DNA from 2 places in the Arthrobacter sp. AL05 genome. Region 1 is predicted to be linked to the other one. Evidence: predicted binding sites of a transcription regulator. Region 1 holds the regulator's gene; the other holds the start of a gene.

Region 1 (5,701 bases):
AAGCGTCAGGAGGTACGCGGCGAGCAGCGCCATCCCGGCCAGGACATAAAAGACCGCCTGAACCCAGCGCGGACTCTTCTGCTGGCGGAAGGACAGCGCACCGCCGACGAGCAGCCCGGCGAGCCCCATCAGGACCAAGGACCACATCTAGGCGGTCCCGGCTTCCGGGGCTGCGTCGGCCGGGGCGGCCCTCGGGCTTGTGGCTACCGCCGTCCCGGCTCGTCCCCGCAAACCCCCGACCCAGTTCCGGAGCAGGCGGGCACCGGCGTCGCCGGACTTTTCGGGGTGGAATTGGGTGGCGCACAGCGGGCCGTTTTCCACGGCCGCAATGAACGGCGCCCCGTGCTCCGACCACGTAACGAGCGGCGCGCTCATCCGAGGCTGGACCACCTCGAAGTCCCACTCCTGAACACCGTAGGAGTGCACGAAGTAAAAGCGTTCGCTTTCGACACCTGCGAAGAGCCGGGAGCCAGCCGGAACGGAAACCGTGTTCCAGCCCATGTGCGGTACCACGTCGGCGGGGAGGAGCTCGACCTTCCCCGGCCACTCCCCCATGCCTTCGACTTCGGTGCCGTGCTCGACGCCGGCTTCGAAGAGGACCTGGAGGCCAACGCAGATGGCAAGCACCGGGCGGCCCCCGGCGACGCGCCGGCCGATCATCCGGATGGCGTCCACGGCTTTGAGTTCGCGCATCACCGTTTCAAACGCGCCCACGCCGGGGACCACGAGGCCATCGGCGTTGAGCACATCGTCCGGCTTGGAACTGAGGATAACCTCGGCGCCGGCCCGTTCGAGCGCGCGGACGGCAGAACGGATGTTTCCCGAGCCGTAGTCGAGCACCGTGACTGTTGGCTTGCCCTCGGGCGACGCTGGCTTCCTGCCGGCATCCGGGTTGGTGATGGCGCCGTCCTTCAGCACTTTGCCGGTCACAGGGCACCCTTGGTCGACGGGATGCCTTCGACGCGCGGATCAGGCTCAATGGCCGCACGCAGGGCCCGGGCAAAGGCTTTGAACTGGGCTTCAACGATGTGGTGCGGATCCCGGCCTGCGGTGACGTTCATGTGCAGGCAGATCCCTGCGTGCAGGGTGATCGCTTCGAACACATGGCGGGTCAGGGAACCGGTGAAGTGTCCACCGATCAGGTGGTACTCCTGGCCGGCAGGCTCGCCGCCGTGGACGAGGTACGGGCGGCCGGAAACATCCACCACGGCGTGCGCAAGCGCCTCGTCGAGGGGGACGGTTGCTTCGCCGAAGCGCCGGATCCCGGCTTTGTTGCCGAGGGCGGTGCGCAGGACCTCGCCGAAGGTGATGGCGACGTCCTCGACCGTGTGGTGGACGTCGATGTGTGTGTCCCCGGTGGCCTTGACTGTTATGTCGATCAGGGAGTGCTTGCTCAACGCCGTCAGCATGTGGTCATAAAACGGGACCGAGGTGCTGATGTCCGAGACGCCGGTTCCGTCCAGGTTGATCTCGACAAGGACGGAAGATTCGCTGGTGGTCCGTTCCATGCGTGCGGTCCGGCCCTCGGTAGCGGTTGATCCGGGGATGCTCATGTGGGTGTCCTTTGGATGACGACGGTGCCCGGCGTGCAGGCAGTGTGGATGTCCGGTGTTAAGTCTAGGCGGGCGGCGCTGCGCGGCCGGCCAGGAGTCGCTCGAGGGCTCCGAGGAATGCTGTGGTTTCCGTCTCAGTGCCCGCAGTGACCCGCAGATGCCCGGGGATGCCAACGTCCCGAATGAGCACACCCGCGTCCAGCAGCCCCTGCCAGACCTCGTGCGGACTGTCGAGACCGCCAAAAAAGACGTAGTTCGAATCAGAGGCAGCAGGCTTGAGGCCCATACGCTGCAGCTCGGCAACTATCCTGTCCCGTTGTCGCTTGATGTCCTCAACATCCGCCATCAGGGCGACCCGGTGCCGCAGGGCGGCCAGGGCTGTTGCCTGGGTGATCGCCGAAAGGTGGTACGGAAGCCGCACCAGCCGCAGCGCATCGGTGACCTCGGGCGCTGCCGCCATGTAGCCAACGCGGGCACCGGCAAGGGCAAAAGCCTTGCTCATGGTGCGCGAGACGATCAGGCGCTCCCGCCCGGGCAGGAGGGTGAGGGCGCTCGGCGTGCCGTCGTGGGCGAACTCGTGGTACGCCTCGTCGACGATCACTATCGTCTGGCTGGCTTCGCCGGCTTCGTACACGGCCTTCACCACGTCCAGGCCCAGACCCGTACCGGTGGGGTTGTTCGGGGAACACAGGAAGACGATATTCGGCTGCAGTTCCCGGACCTGGCGGGCGGCCGAGCCGGCGCTCAGGCCGTAGTCCTCGGCACGGATGCCCGTGATGTATCCGGTGTCCGTTCCGGCGGCCAGCAGCGGATACATAGAGTACGTGGGAGGGAAACCAAGGGCAGTGCGCCCCGGACCGCCGAAGGCCTGGAGGATCTGCTGCAGCACCTCGTTGGAACCGTTTGCCGCCCAGATGTTCTCCGCGCCCAGCCCGTGGCCCAGGTATTCCGCAAGGGCTTCGCGCAGCTCCGTAAACTCGCGGTCCGGATAGCGGTTCAGGCCGGCGGCGGCAAGGGTAACCGCCTCCGAGATCGCGGCGAGCACATCGGCCGGGACACCGTGGGTGTTTTCATTGACGTTCAGCAGGATGGGAACGTCAAGCTGCGGCGCACCGTAGGGCGTCAGTCCGCGAAGATTGGTCCGGAGGGGAAGTCGGTTCAGGCGCTCTAACTGGTCAGTCACCTCACTAGTTTAAGTGAGATCGCCGCGGGCCCGGAAACTGTGACACCTGACCCATCGCTCAATGGCCCTACGTGGACGGAATGAAAAGGGCCTGGCCCGGCACCACGCGTGCCGCCTCGAGGTTGTTCAGCTCGATGATGTCGGCAACGACGTCGCGGGGGTCACGGCTGGGCACCACGGCGGCGGCAATGGCCCAGAGCGACTCCCCCGGCTGCACCGTCACGGTGACAGTTGGTGTGGGTGACAACTCAGCGGTGGACTCTGCCGCTTTGGCGGGCGCGTTGAGGAAGCCGCTCAGGGTCAAAATCAGTGCAGCCAGCAGCATCAGCGGCACGCCGATAAAAACAAGGCGCCCCCGGCGGGTGAGCTTCAGCGGCGCCTGCCGGGCACGCGGCCCGCGGACGGCGTTGAGCTGCCGGCTGCCGGGGCTGTCCTGCACGGCAGGGGCGGACCCGCCGCCGGGTGCGCCGGCGTCGTGCCGGCCGTAGTTGCCGAATGCGTCGCGGCCGAAAGTGTCGTGAAACGCGCTTGATGCTGACATGAACTGAGCCCTTCCTGGACCATACTGTGCCGCCCGGCGCACTCCACATACGTGCCGCCAACCGGCCTAACTTTCGAACAAACAACCGAACGCCATGCCCTGCACGGGCAACTAAGTAATAGAACACATGTTCGAATCTTGTTAGTTCTGTTTTAGCACTTATTAACGAACATTGTCGAGACTCGCTAGAACAAATGTTTGAAAAAGCGGTGTGGCTGGCCTAGGTTTGACTCAAAGAACAACCACTTCTGCAGTTGATCAGCAGGGTCTGACATTTCAGGCCGGAAGTTCCCGGCGGCCGCAGCCACGGCAGCCGGGCGGAACGGAAAGGCGTTGGCGAACATGGCAGCACAAGCCACTGGCGGCAGGGCCACCCAGCGGGGCCCGCAGGCTGCCCGGCCACCGAAGAGCCTTACCGTTCGGCAAAAGAAGATTCTGGAAACTATCCAGCGCTCCGTGACGGACAACGGCTACCCGCCGTCCATGCGCGAGATCGGCGACACGGTAGGACTGGCCAGCCTCTCCAGCGTCACCCACCAGCTCGCACAACTGGAAAAGCTGGGTTACCTGCGGCGCGACCCGAAGCGCCCGCGTGCCATGGAAGTGCTGATGCCGCTGACCCTCGATGAGGGAAGCACAAAGATCCCAGCCGCCAAGGCCGGCGGGCTGCGGACCGTGGGCGGGCTGTCCGTGTCCGAGTTGAGCAGTGCCACCGACACCGCCATGGTGCCGCTGGTGGGCCGGATCGCGGCCGGCGGTCCGATCCTGGCCGATCAGGTCGTTGAGGACGTGATGCCGTTGCCCCGCCAGCTGGTGGGCCACGGCGAGCTGTTTATGCTCAAGGTCGCCGGGGATTCCATGATCGATGCAGCCATCTGCGACGGCGACTGGGTGGTGGTGCGCCAGCAGGGCGACGCCGTCAACGGAGATATCGTGGCCGCGCTGCTGGACGACGAGGCCACCGTTAAGACCTTCCGGCAGCGCGACGGCCACACCTGGCTGCTGCCGCAGAACACGCAGTACGAGCCCATACTCGGCGACCACGCCGTCATTATGGGCAAAGTCGTCTCGGTACTGCGCTCGCTGTAGCCCGCGTTGGTGCCGGCTTGATCCGGCCACGACCCGGCGCGCCGGTAGCCCGGCCGCGGCCTTATGACCCCCGGCACGTTCGGCCCGGTTCCCCGCCCCCTTATGTTCCCTGCCCCTTAGGTTCGCTGCCCCCTGAGTTTCCCTGGCCCCTGATGGAGAGCCGGCGGCGGGAATGCCGAGGGCCCGGTGCTGCAGCCCTGGCCCGGTTCAAGGAACCGGGTGGGAGCACCAAAACACTGCAAACCGTCCCGTCAGCGGCCGCTAGTTGGGCTGCCCGGATTCCTTCCCAAGCCGTTCGAGGGCAGCCATGGCGACCACGGGATCGGTGGTGGGCCAAAATGGCGGCAACGCCGCCCGGAGGAATCCGCCATAGCGTTCGGTGGACAGCCGTGAATCCAGCACAGCCACCACTCCCCTGTCCGTGGTGGTCCGGATCAGCCGGCCTGCGCCCTGGGCCAGGCGGATGGCGGCGTGGGTCGCGGAAACGCTCATAAAGCCGTTGCCTCCGGCCTGTGCCACGGCGCGGGACCGGGCAGTCATCAGCGGGTCATCGGGACGCGGAAACGGAATCCGGTCGATCACCACGAGGCGGCAGGAGGCGCCGGGCACGTCAACGCCCTGCCACAGGGACATGGTGCCAAAGAGGCAGGTGTCCGGTTCATCGGCGAACTGTTTTACAAGCGCGGTCATGGTCGAGTCGCCCTGGCATAGGATGCTGACGTCCAGCCGCGGCCGCATCGCCTCGGCTGCGTCCTCGGCGGCGCGGCGGGACGAAAACAGGCACAGCGCCCCGCCGCCGGAGGCGCGGATGAGCTTCTCGAGTTCGTCGAGGGCTTCCGGGGACGTGCCGCGGCCGGGCTTGGGCAGGTGCTTGGCGACGTAGAGAATGCCTTGTTTGGGGTATTCGAAGGGTGAACCGACGTCGACGCCGGTCCAGCTGGGGGCCCCGGGGCCGACCAGGCCCAAGCCGCCGGCGGCGGGTTCGAACGCGGAGCCGATCGCCAGGGTCGCGGAGGTCAGGATTACAGTGTGGTCCGCGAAGAGGCCCTCACGGAGCCGGCCGGCGACACTGAGCGGAGCGATGTTGACCAGGGCGGGCGCGGACTCGTCGGGCTGGGAGTAGCCCTGCTGCGGGTCAAAGGTGCTGTTGCGGGAAAACCAGACCACTTCACGGTTTTCCCGCGCCGCCAGCAGCCGTTCGCATAGCTCCAGGATCACCATCAGGCGCGAGCGCGCCAGCTGGCGGCCGCCGTCGGCCGTGTTGGCGCTGTCCCCCTTGGAATCCGAGAGGGCCGCGCGGCACGCGTCCCGCAACTGGTCGACACAGTCCAGCTG
Region 2 (5,701 bases), on a different contig from region 1:
TCCGCGGATTCGTCAGGCAGGCGCATGAGATCCGGCGCTTCGAAGGGGCAAACAAGGAGTTGACCCGGAACAACCTGAGCTCCGCGTTGCTGGTCGCCGGGATGATGCCGCTGATAATGCTCGTGGTGAATCTCTCCTCCGTTGGTGTGGTTTGGTTCGGCGGGCACCGCATCCAGTCCGGAGAAATGCGGCTGGGAGCCGTGACGGCCTTCATCGCCTACATCCTGCAGATCCTGATCGCGATCATGATGGCGATGTACGTTGTGATGACTGCTCCCCGCGCGGCTGCCTGCGCCGAACGAATCCAGGCTGTCCTCGACACGGTGCCAGCGATCACGGACGGCCCGGCGGGAGCCGCGCCGGTGGGCAACACCGTGGAGTTCCGAAACGTCTCCTTCGCATACCCGGGGGCTGAGGTCCCCGTCCTTGACGGTGTCAGCTTCACAGCCCTTCCCGGAACCGTCACGGCGGTCATCGGCGCCACCGGCAGCGGTAAGAGCACCCTGCTGAACCTGCTGCCAAGGTTCCTGGATGCCACCGCCGGGACGATCAGCATCGGCGGATCCGAAGTCCGCGGGCTGTCCCTGGCGACGCTGCGCAGCCTGATAGCCTTCGTTCCCCAGCACTCCTACCTGTTCTCCGGGACGCTTGCCGAGAACCTGAGAATGGCCGCGCCGGCAGCCACGGACGAGGAACTCTGGCAGGTACTGGGGAATGCTCAGGCCGGTGCTTTTGTCCGGCGGCTGCCGCAGGGGCTGCAGGCACCGGTGACGGAGGGCGGAACGAATTTTTCCGGCGGCCAGCGGCAGCGGCTTTGCATCGCCCGGGCTCTGCTCCGGCGTTCGGCGGTGTACGTGTTTGATGACAGTTTCTCGGCGTTGGACTACGGTACGGACACCCGGCTCCGACAGGCGATGGCGCCGCTGCTGCATTCGGCCACTGTCCTGATCGTGGCCGAACGTGTTGCCACGATCGAGGACGCAGGGCTGATCCTTGTCCTCGAGGACGGCCGGCTCGTGGCACAGGGAACACATCAGCAGCTGATGGAGTCCTCGCCGAGCTACCAGGAGATCGCAGCCTCCCAGCTGGTGCTTGAGGAGACCCCGTGAAGCCGGAGCCGCCCCCCGACGCCGGGACCGGCACTCCCGCCGCCGGCGGGACCACAGAGCAACCCGTGCTGGACACACAACCGGACGGCCGGCGCGCTGCCCTCCCGTCAGCGCCTCCCGGAACGACCCCGGGCGTCGGCCGGCTTCGCTGGCGCACGGCAGGGCGGCTACTCGGGCTGCTGCGCCCGTCGAGGTTGCTGATGGCAGGCGTCCTCGCTGCCACCTGCGCATTTGTGGTGCTCAACGTGCTGGCGCCCAAAGTCCTCGGCGACGCCACCGACGTCGTTGTTGCTGGCGTCACCGGCGGAACCTTCGACCAGGATCAGCTGGCTGCCCTGCTGGCGGAGGTCTCGCTGATGTATCTGGGGGCCTCGGCCTTCAGTTGGATCCAGGGCACCCTGACGGCCGTTGCCGCGCAGCGACTCAGCAGCGGGCTGCGTGCCTCGGTGGAGGTCAAACTGCACGTCCTGCCGTCGGGCCACTTCGACGAGCAGCACCGTGGCGACGTTCTGAGCCGAGCCACCAACGACGTCGACAACATTGCCCAGGCGCTCAACCAGCTGCTCAACCAGCTCATTGTGTCGCTGTTGATGCTCTCCGGGGCGCTGGGCATGATGCTGTGGATCTCCCCGGTGCTGGCAGTGATCGCGCTGGTGTCCGTCCCGGTGTCGACCCTCATCACCGTCCTGGTGGCCCGGAAGTCACAGGGCCATTTCACTGAGCAATGGGGCAGCACCGGGGAGCTGCACGCACAACTCGAGGAGCTATTCACCGGACATGAGGTGATCAAGGCCTTTGGCCGGCAGGAGGCAGCTGCGTCCAGTTTCAGGGACGCCAACGACCGATTGTGCCGCGCGGGCGCACGCGCCCAGTACGTGTCCGGCGTCGTTCAGCCGCTGATGGTCCTGGTCTCCAACCTCAACTACATCGCCGTCGCCGTCGTCGGGGCGCTTCAGGTGCTGTCCGGGGCCATGACGATTGGCGGCCTTCAGGCCTTCATCCAATTCAGCAGGCTCTTCAGCCAACCGATGGGGCAGATTGGCGGCATGCTGACCCTGCTGCAGTCCTGCCTGGTCTCGGCCGGGCGGGTCTTTAACCTCCTGGATGCACCGGAGATCCCGCCGGACCCGGGCCGGCACGGGGCCGGAATTGCGCCGCCCCATGCCGCGGGCCGGGTCACGTTTGAGCGTGTGACGTTCGGTTACCGGCCCGGTTCACCGGTGGTCCAGGATCTGAGTTTTACCGTGGAACCCGGCCAGACCGTGGCAATTGTTGGCCATACCGGAGCCGGCAAGACCACTGTTGTGAACCTGCTTATGCGCTTCAACGAACTCGATTCGGGCCGGATTACTGTCGACGGCACGGATATCGCCGAACTGACACGCGACGAACTGCGGGCCAGGTTCGGGACCGTGTTGCAGGACTCCTGGCTCTTCACCGGCAGCATCCGGGAGAACATCGAATACGGCCGCCCCGGCGCGGGCGATGCCGCAGTGATTGCCGCTGCTCAGGCCAGCCATGTTGACCAGTTCGTCCGGGCGCTGCCTGAGGGGTACGACACGATGCTCGGCAACGACGGAGACTCGCTCAGCCGCGGACAGCGCCAGCTGATTTCGATTGCCCGTGCGCAACTCGCCGGGCGCAGCATCCTGGTCCTGGACGAGGCGACCAGCTCGGTGGATAGCCGCACCGAAGTCCAGATCCGCCGGGCGATGCGCGGCCTCAGGCAGGGACGCACCAGCTTCGTGATTGCCCACCGCTTGTCCACCGTGCGCGACGCTGATCTAATTCTGGTCATGGATCAAGGACGGATCGTTGAACAAGGAACCCACCGCCAACTCATCTCCAGGGGTGGGATGTACCTGAAACTGTATAAGGCACAGTTCGCCCGCCGCGAACAGGCCACCTCCGGCCGGGAGCCCGGACAGTGACCCCCACGGACGCATCGACGGTCCCGTTTCCCGGTGCCTGGCGGCCCAACCCCGGCAGCACGGTCCCGTTGTTTGATCAGCTCCGGCTCAACATTATTGAACGGGCCGACAACGGCGCGCTGGCGCCCGGGACCAAGCTCCCTGCCGTCCGCAGCCTTGCCGGCGAGCTGGGGGTCGCACCCCATACCGTGGCCCGCGCCTACAAGGAACTCGAGGCCGCCGGCGTTGTGGTCACCCGGCGCCGAAACGGCACTGTGATGTGCGCACGGGACGAAGCCTGGAGCTCGCTCTCCGCTGTGGCTGCCGGGTTCGCCGATGCCGCGAAAGCCCAGGGCGCCAGCTTCGCCGAGGCCGTGCAGCTGCTCGCCGCCGCGTACGACCGCTCCTAGGACCGGCGCTAAGTTGCCGCGCGGGATTTCGCGGCACGGGGCGCCCCGGAAATGGATCTTCGAAGAAGTTTTCGATTAGCATTGGTAGCGTGCCTAAAGCCGTAGCTGACGATCCAGCCGTAGATTCCCAGTCCGCAGTCCTCCCGACGGAGTCCGCAAAACCGGGCCGCGCAGACGATGCGCGCCCCGCGGTGAAGCGTCCGGACATGTCGCGGCTGGTGGTCAAAGGCGCGCGCGAGCATAATCTGCGCAACGTGGACCTGGACCTGCCCCGCGACTCCATGATCGTTTTTACCGGCCTCTCCGGCTCGGGCAAGTCGTCCCTGGCGTTCGACACTATTTTTGCCGAAGGCCAACGCCGCTACGTCGAATCCCTCTCCGCCTACGCCAGGCAGTTCCTCGGCCAGGTGGACAAGCCCGACGTCGACTTCATCGAGGGCCTCTCGCCCGCGGTGTCCATCGACCAGAAGTCCACCAGCAAAAACCCGCGCTCCACGGTGGGTACCATCACCGAAATCTACGACTACATGCGGCTCCTGTGGGCCCGCGTTGGCCGCCCACACTGCCCCATCTGCGGGGAGCCCGTCGCGAAGCAAACCCCGCAGCAGATCGTGGACCAGCTCCTGGAGCTGCCGGAAGGCACCCGCTTCCAGGTCCTGGCACCGGTTGTCCGGGGCCGCAAGGGCGAATTCGTCGAATTGTTCAAGGAGCTCACCGCCAAGGGATACTCGCGTGCCCGGGTCGATGACACGCTGATCCAACTCAGCGACCCGCCCAAGCTGGGCAAACAGTTCAAACACACCATCGAGGTGGTGGTGGATCGCCTTGTGGTCAAGGACGGCATCAGCCAGCGCCTCACGGACTCGGTGGAAACTGCCTTGGGCCTTGCCGAGGGCAGGATCCTCGCCGAGTTCGTCGACCTCGAAGCTGACGACCCGGAGCGGGTCCGGGCGTTCTCCGAACACCTCGCCTGCCCAAATGAGCACCCCCTGGCGATCGATGAGATCGAACCCCGCTCCTTTTCCTTTAACAATCCTTTCGGTGCGTGCTCGGCCTGCAGCGGCATCGGCACGAAGCTCGAGGTCGATGAGGAACTGATCATCCCGAACGGGGAGTTGTCCCTGGCGGAGGGTGCCATCGCTCCGTGGTCGCTCGGCACGGCAACCACGGAGTACTGGAACCGGCTGCTCGGCGGACTCGCCAAGGAACTGGGTTTCTCCATGAAAACCCCGTGGGACAAGCTCTCCGAGGACACCCGCCAGACCGTGCTGCACGGCAAGGACCACAAAGTGGTGGTGCAGTACCGCAACCGTTTCGGCCGGGAACGCAAATACAGCACAGGCTTCGAAGGCGTCATCCAGTACGTCCACCGCAAGCACCTCGAAACGGACTCGGACAAGGCCCGGGACCGTTACGAGGAGTACATGCGGCAGATTCCGTGCCCGGCCTGCAACGGTGCACGCCTGAACCCGGCCTCGCTCTCGGTGCTGATCAACGGCAAGTCCATTGCCGCGGTCGCCGCGTTGCCAATGCGCGACTGCGCCTATTTCCTGGACAACCTGGTGCTGACCGGACGGGAGGCCCAGATTGCCAACCAGGTCCTTAAGGAGATCCAGGCCCGGCTCACCTTCCTGCTCGACGTCGGCCTGGAGTATTTGAACCTGGAGCGGGCGTCCGGCACTCTCTCCGGCGGCGAAGCCCAGCGGATCCGGCTGGCCACCCAGATCGGTTCCGGCCTGGTGGGTGTCCTTTACGTCCTGGACGAGCCTTCCATCGGCCTGCACCAGCGGGATAACCGGCGCCTGATCGAGACACTCACCCGGCTGCGGGACCTCGGCAACACCCTGATTGTGGTCGAACACGACGAGGACACCATCCAGGAGGCCGACTGGGTGGTCGATATCGGACCCGGCGCCGGCGAGCACGGCGGCATGGTGGTGCACTCCGGTTCCTATCAGGGGCTGCTCGAGAACACCGAGTCACTCACCGGTGACTACCTCTCCGGCCGGAAGCGGATCGAAGTCCCGAAAAAGCGGCGAAAGTACGACAAAAAGCGTGAGCTTAAGGTCGTCGGCGCCAAGGAGCACAACCTCCTGAACGTTGACGCTACGTTCCCGCTGGGTCTGTTCACCGCGGTGACCGGCGTCAGCGGCTCCGGCAAGTCCACCCTGGTAAACGAGATCCTGTACAAGGTCCTGGCCAACAAGCTCAACGGCGCCAAACAGGTGGCCGGACGGCATAAGTCCATCCAGGGCCTCGAGCATCTCGACAA

Evidence for each region. Region 1 encodes LexA, which represses DNA repair genes until DNA is damaged. Its sites were predicted from a motif close to TCGAACANNTGTTCGA; they were not measured.
Region 2: the regulator LexA is predicted to act here: its motif matches at 3,489-3,504, upstream of uvrA (excinuclease ABC subunit UvrA).

The regions. Positions count from the first base shown of each region.
Region 1 is NZ_JASBRC010000002.1:425,810-431,510, reverse strand. It holds gene QK287_RS04255 (hypothetical protein) at 1-147, opposite strand, end outside; gene hisH (imidazole glycerol phosphate synthase subunit HisH) at 148-930, opposite strand; gene hisB (imidazoleglycerol-phosphate dehydratase HisB) at 927-1,553, opposite strand; gene QK287_RS04240 (histidinol-phosphate transaminase) at 1,618-2,736, opposite strand; gene QK287_RS18500 (LysM peptidoglycan-binding domain-containing protein) at 2,804-3,277, opposite strand; gene lexA (transcriptional repressor LexA) at 3,620-4,366, shown strand; gene QK287_RS04225 (ATP-dependent DNA helicase) at 4,628-5,701, opposite strand, start outside.
Region 2 is NZ_JASBRC010000006.1:129,428-135,128, reverse strand. It holds gene QK287_RS09825 (ABC transporter ATP-binding protein) at 1-1,109, shown strand, start outside; gene QK287_RS09820 (ABC transporter ATP-binding protein) at 1,310-3,040, shown strand; gene QK287_RS09815 (GntR family transcriptional regulator) at 3,037-3,429, shown strand; gene uvrA (excinuclease ABC subunit UvrA) at 3,636-5,701, shown strand, end outside.